Methylicorpusculum oleiharenae: one gene and its partner. The protein of the gene in region 2 interacts with the protein of the main gene of each other region in a pairwise test. Links are inferred from orthologs where the notes say so. Each region holds a gene or a part of one and is shown on either strand. Other genes may lie near its edges.

Region 1 (3,040 bases), 3.6 Mb from region 2 along the record:
GTGTTCTGAATAATGATTCGGGGACCCTGACAAGGTGAATAAGGAACCGCGGTCAGCCATTTGGGATAATAGTCCTGGCCTTGTTGCTGATAAGCCTGAGCCCACTGATGGTCGAACACATACTCGCCTTGGGAGTGATGTTTAAGGTATAGCGGCATCAGTGCGATCAGTTCATTATTTTCATAGACCAGCAGATGTTTGGGTTCCCAGCCGGTTTGCGCGCAGACTGCACCGGATTGTTCCAATGCGTTCAGAAATTCGTGTCGCAGAAACGGGTAAGTGAAACCGGTCAGGCTGTTCCACTGGTCTTTATCGATTTCACTGAGGCTGGATAGCTGTTTTACAATCATCTTTAAAACTGACGGGTTAAATCGGAGTTAGTTAGAGATTATCACTTTTTGGAGCATTTGCGTTTGAATCAGCCTAAACCCTTCTCTCAGGCATGTGAGAATAACAAAGAACCTATTTTGCACGTATTGCGACAGATATTCGTCAAGCCGCTAACCGTATGGGAAATCGGCAGCGGGACAGGTCAGCATGCGTGCCATTTTGCCGGTCATCTGCCGCATGTGATCTGGCAGCCTGCTGACAGAGCGGAGTATTTGCCGGGTATCGAGCAATGGATAAGTGAAGCCGGCTTGAGTAACCTCAAGTCACCGGTGGCGCTGGATGTGAATGATGCGGTCTGGCCATGCACCCGTATTGAGGCGTTGTTTACCGCCAATACATTGCACATCATGTCATGGCAGGATGTGACGGTATTGTTTGCCCGCTTGAAATCCTTGTTGGCAGAGGATGCAACAGTCTGTATTTATGGGCCTTTTAACTATAACGGGCAATACACCAGCGCCAGTAATGAATTTTTTGACCAGTCGCTTAAAGCGCGGGATTTATTAAGTGGCATCCGTGATTTCGAGGCGGTTGCGGCTGAAGCGCAAAACGCGGGAATGAATCTTGTCGATGATCATGCGATGCCCGCTAACAACCGGCTGCTGGTGTTTCAGAAAATCCGTTTGGAAACAGGCTAACCGAACTTAAGCCGATCGGATTTGGAATCCCGGATGCCCCGGTCTTCGGGCTAAGATTTGTTTTCAGTTGATGTCTCGACGGCGCTGGGTTTGCGCCGTTTGCCGATATTTTTCTTATCGCGTAATCGCACTTTCTCTTTCTTGACCGGTTTTTTCTCTGGCGCCGACTCTTTTTTCTTGGTGCCGGCCGCTTTACCGGATGATTTGAGTTTTTTCGGACCGGTATAGTGGCCTTCCATGCCTTTAATGGTTCTTCGGGTCAAGCGTTGATTCAGATAGCGTTCAATTCCGGCAAGCTGATTCCATTCCCTTGAGTTGATCAGAGAAATGGCCACACCTTCATTTTCTGCGCGTCCTGTTCTGCCGATCCGGTGCACATAATCGGTGGCATTGCGAGCCAGATCGAAGTTGATTATCAGATCGACGCCTTCAATGTCCAGGCCCCGAGCAGCAATGTCGGTAGCAACCAGGATATTGATAACGCCATCCCTGAAGAAAGTCATCACCTTGTTTCTTTCACTCTGATCCATATCCCCATGCAGGCTGCCGACTCTTAATTTATGGCCGCGCAACGGTCCACGCAGTTTATCGACGTTGATTTTGGTGTTGGCAAACACCAGCGCTTTGCCGTAGGTTTCGTTGCTGAGCAGCCAGGTGAGTAATTTTTGTTTGTGTTCAAAATCATCGGCCAGTACCATTTGCTGATGAATCTGGCTGTGGACTTCCTGAATGCCGTTGAGATAAATCGGTTGAGGGTCGTTCAGGATGGTGCGGGCAACACCTTTTAAATTGGGATTGAGTGTCGCTGAAAAAAACAAGGTCTGACGCGTTTTGTTGCATTGCTCGACGATGCTGACAAGGTCATTGCCATAACCCATTTCCAGCATGCGATCGGCTTCATCAACAACCAGCACACTGATGTTATTGAGATTGGCAGAGCCCTCATTGATCAGTTCCAGCAAACGGCCCGGCGTCGAAATGACGATGTGCGTATCGTTACGGAACAGTCCGGATTGTTTTTTAAAATCTTCACCACCGGTGATCAGGCCGGATGTTATTGAAGTAAACTCGGCCAGCAGTTGGCATTGTTTATGGATTTGACGGGCCAACTCACGGGTAGGTGCAAGAATCAGGGCGCTGACGCCCGAAGCATTAAGACGTTCATCAAGAAGACGCTGCAACAGCGGCAGAAGGTAAGCTGCGGTTTTCCCGCTGCCGGTTTTGGCGGCTACCCAGAGGTCTTTACCTTCCAGCGCTGCCGGAATGCAATGCGCCTGGACTTCGGTCGCTTGTTTAAAACCCATTTGCTCAGTGGCTTTTAACAAGCAATCATCAAGATTGAAATTTATAAAGGTAACAGGCGATAACGCAGTATCGGAAAAGTTTGGCATAGATAGTTAGGGATTCGATTGAATGTGCGACTTTAAAACAGAAACAACAGCGATGTAGGGAGCCCCTGAGCTTAGGATATATTCCGTCCTGGCCTTGGCAGTGATCAGGTAAAGTGATAGACACGCGGCGCAAAAAAGTGTGCAACGAAAGCGGTATCTATTATCGACCGGGCAATTAACAACAAAAGCCGTGTAAAGGTTGTTACGTAAAAAATGCCCCATGGTACGCGTAGAAGCCTGAATTATCAACTTGTCTAAAGCGCTGAATTGTGCGTAATGGATTCAGTGATAAGCTACGTAACGTTTAATTTTGTTTTGGTCCTAAAAGCTTTGCCTTTTGATAAAAATAACGACAGGAGTGTCAATATGAAATTGTTAGCCGGCTTTGTCATGAAGGGCCCATTTCAGGCGATTGCCGTCGCCGGTATGCTGGGTGCTTTGTCTCAATATGTGTTGCCTTTGGGCTTGATCAGTAGCGGAGTCATCGCTCTTTGCGTACTGACGCGAAAAGACCTTGAATGGTTAATTGTTTTATCGGTGACCGTTTTGATCGTATTAATCAGTCAGCAATTTGTGGTTCCACGACCCGGGTTGGGCTATCCGTTGATCTTGTTTTTGCTG
Region 2 (3,593 bases):
TCAATTCGGCATCAATGTCAGGACCCGCCATACCGTAGGCTTCAATACCGAGCTGATAAAACTGGCGGTAGCGGCCTTTTTGAGGGCGTTCATGCCTGAACATCGGTCCGTAATACCATAAGCGGTGAATCTGATTATGTAATAAACCGTGTTCCAGCGCTGCACGCAAACAGCCCGCAGTGCCTTCAGGCCTCAAAGTTAATGAATCGCCATTGCGATCATCAAAGGTATACATTTCCTTTTCGACGATATCGGTCACTTCACCGATGGATCGCTTGAATAATTCGGTCTTTTCAACTATCGGCAATCTGATTTCATCATAACCATAAGCCGCCATCACCTCTCTGATGAGGTTTTCCGCATAATGCCATAGGGACGATTGATCCGGCAGAATGTCATGCATTCCGCGGATGGCTTGAATTTTATTTACCATGTCTTAATTAGTGTGCTGTTTGGTCAGTGATGAGTTTTTTGGCTTCATCTGACAAGGGAAATTTATCGAACAATTGTTTTTTTAAATCATTTGCCGCAGCCGCATTACCCAAAGCTCTTTCCGTTTGGTAGGCATACCACAATGATTCCGACGAATGCTGGCTGGTCGCAAGATAGCGTTCCATAAAACCTTTAGCGGCCCAGTAATCACCTTTCTTATAACTCAACTTCTGCATTTCCAGTAAAACCGGTGCGTAATTGGGCTGATACTGCAAGGCTTGCCTGAAATAGGCTTCTGCCTCTAATAAATTACCTTTCTCACTCTCGCAGCGCCCGGCATTGGTTAATGCCAGCCAAAGCCTGTCGTTGAGTGGATTGGCGAGCGCATCTTTAAGATGAGACATACCTTTGTCATACTCGCCCCGCTCACAGAGAAAACGACCGTAGTTGTTAAGCGCGCTCAAATCCCCGGAATCGATGTTCAACGCGTCTTCGTAATGCTCTTCCGCTTCATCGTATTGTTTAAGACGTTCGGACAATACAGCCAGCGCATTATGAGCCTCGGCGTTATGAGAATCGAGCGACAAGGATTTTTTCAGATTCGATTTTGCTTCGCTTAAGCGACCCAGGTTGAGATAACGCAGGCCCAATTGCAGATGAATAGCTGATGACTCTTCGTCGCTACGCTCAGGACCTGACGAACTGCAGGCATTTAAAGTGAGCATCAAAAGCCAGCCAACCGCATTTAAAGCGCGCCCGTTCAACCTATGCCGCACGTTCTGATCCTTTCATGGCCAGCTTCAAATGTCTTCGGGTTTTATCCGCTACCCGGCCAACCAACTGGCCGCAAGCCGCATCAATATCCTCACCGCGCGTTCTTCTTATCGTGGTCACCATGCCGGCGTTATGCAGCACGGCACGAAAGCGGTCTATCACTTCGGCACTGGAACACTCATAACGCGAGTTTGGAAACGGGTTAAACGGAATCAGATTAATCTTGGAAGGCACGGTCTTGAGTAATTTGATCATCGCCCGTGCATCTTCAACCGAATCGTTAATCCCTGCCAGCATCACATATTCGAATGTAATCCGTCGCCGCGGTGCCAATTTGACATTATCTCGGCATGCTTCCAACAGTTCTTTGAGTGGGTACTTTTTATTGATCGGTACCAACTCATCCCTTAATTGATCGTTCACGGCGTGAAGAGAAACGGCCACACTGACATCGCATTCCTGCGTCAGACGATACATCGCCGGCACGATTCCCGAAGTGCTGATCGTCACCCGACGCTTGGACAAGCCATAGGCAAAATCATCCATCATCAAACGCATGGCGCGAACTACATTGTCGAAGTTGAGCAAGGGTTCGCCCATGCCCATCATCACCACATTGGTAATTCTGTTCTCAAGTCCCAAACGTTTTTGCGCAAAATACAATTGCCCGACAATTTCCGAGGTGCTCAGATTTCGGTTAAAACCCTGTTGTGCCGTTGAGCAAAACGTGCAGGCCAATGCGCAGCCAATTTGCGAGGATACGCACAAAGTGCCTCGGCTTTCCTCGGGAATAAACACCGTTTCAATGCGATTGCCGCAAGCGGTCTGCAGCACCCATTTACAGGTGCCGTCAGTCGCAACTTGTTCGACAACAACCTCAGGGGGTGACAGCGTGCAATGTTCTTTCAGATATGTGCGCAATGACTTGCTGAAATTGGTCATTTCATCAAAATCATCAACGCCTTCCTGATAAATCCATTTCATCAACTGTGTGGCCCGGAAGGCTTTTTCGCCGATTTCGACAAAAAAAGCCTCAAGGCTCTTCCTGTCAAAATCGAGCAGATTGATGCTTTTAGGCTTATCGGGTGCGATTACAGAGTTCATCAGCAGAGAAAAAGAAAGCAATTTCTTCTTTGGCAGTTTCAGGCGCATCCGAACCGTGAACCGCATTTTCATCGATACTGTCCGCAAAATCAGCGCGAATAGTGCCAGGAGCTGCATCTTTTGGGTTGGTTGCGCCCATCAGATCACGGTTTTTAAGAACCGCATTTTCGCCTTCCAATACTTGAACCACAACCGGACCTGAAATCATAAATGAAACCAGATCGTTAAAAAATGGACGCTCTTTGTGAACGGCATAAAAGCCTTCGGCCTGCTCACGCGTTAAATGCAACATCTTTGAACCGACAATTCTCAGACCGTTTTTTTCAAAACGGCTGACTATTTCACCGATTACATTTTTTGCTACTGCATCAGGCTTAATGATTGAAAAAGTACGCTCGACTGCCATTCTGTATAAACTCCCGTTTAATTATTGTGTTAAATGTTTGTAGTTAAGTTTTTGATTATATATGAGCAGACGCCTCAATCGGTTAATTATTAAGGCATGTTATCAATATCAACGCCCTCTTTAACCGGCTCCATCAAATCTTCCTGAGTCACACCCATCGATAACACAATCGCACTGGCTATGAATATGGACGAATACGTTCCGACCGAAATCCCCACCAACAGGGCAAGCGCAAAATTATGTATGGTTTGACCGCCCAAAACGGCCAATGCGACGACGACAATAATGGTCGTGAAGGAAGTCATCAAGGTTCTGCTCAATGTCTCATTGATCGAAACATTTATGATGGTTATCGATTCTTCCTTTCTAAGCATTTTGAAATTGTCTCGAATCCGATCAAAGACCACAATCGTATCGTTGATCGAATAACCGACCACGGCCAAAACCGCTGCAAGGACCGTCAAATCAAATTCCAGGCCCAGTAATGAAAAGAAACCCATGGTGATGATGACATCATGAATCAATGCCACAACCGAACCCACAGAAAACTTATACTCAAATCGCCAGGCCACATAAATCAGAATACCGAACATGGCGTAAAGCAGCGCAAGGCCACCATCTTCAGCTAATTCGTCTCCGACTTGCGGACCGACAAATTCAACCCGGCGCAATTCTGCCCGCTCTGAGGTTTTTTTATTAATCACGTCTAAAACTTTATTGCTAAGTTCCGAACTGCTGATGCCTTCCTGAGGTTTTAAACGGATCAATACATCTTTGGTACTACCAAAATGTTGCACCGAAGCATCACTGAAACCACCTTCTGCTAACGCATTTCTAATGACGGACAGATCGGCTGATTCCTTGTAGCCGACCTCAA

The links. The genes of interacting proteins can lie anywhere in the genome.
Region 1: the proteins of rlmN (region 2) and GO003_RS20460 interact in binary tests that used the Escherichia coli proteins (3 or more experiments, as listed by UniProt). The link is inferred for Methylicorpusculum oleiharenae from one-to-one orthologs.

The regions. Positions count from the first base shown.
Region 1 is NZ_WUTY02000001.1:4,591,671-4,594,710, reverse strand. What follows is about bases 217-3,040. They hold GO003_RS20460 (DEAD/DEAH box helicase), read right to left. Parts: upstream 2,354-3,040; coding sequence 1,079-2,353; downstream 217-1,078. Other genes in these bases: GO003_RS20455 (hypothetical protein), read left to right, coding at 2,786-3,040; GO003_RS20465 (DUF938 domain-containing protein), read left to right, coding at 414-1,028; GO003_RS20470 (GNAT family N-acetyltransferase), read right to left, coding at 217-350. In the rest of the region: more of GO003_RS20470, read right to left, coding at 1-216. UniProt on the Escherichia coli protein: DEAD-box RNA helicase involved in the assembly of the 50S ribosomal subunit at low temperature. Exhibits RNA-stimulated ATP hydrolysis and RNA unwinding activity. Acts before DeaD.
Region 2 is NZ_WUTY02000001.1:998,236-1,001,828, forward strand. What follows is about bases 255-3,180. They hold rlmN (23S rRNA (adenine(2503)-C(2))-methyltransferase RlmN), read right to left. Parts: upstream 2,311-3,180; coding sequence 1,198-2,310; downstream 255-1,197. Other genes in these bases: hisS (histidine--tRNA ligase), read right to left, coding at 255-433; pilW (type IV pilus biogenesis/stability protein PilW), read right to left, coding at 441-1,157; ndk (nucleoside-diphosphate kinase), read right to left, coding at 2,285-2,716; secF (protein translocase subunit SecF), read right to left, coding at 2,806-3,180. Also shown: more of hisS, read right to left, coding at 1-254; more of secF, read right to left, coding at 3,181-3,593.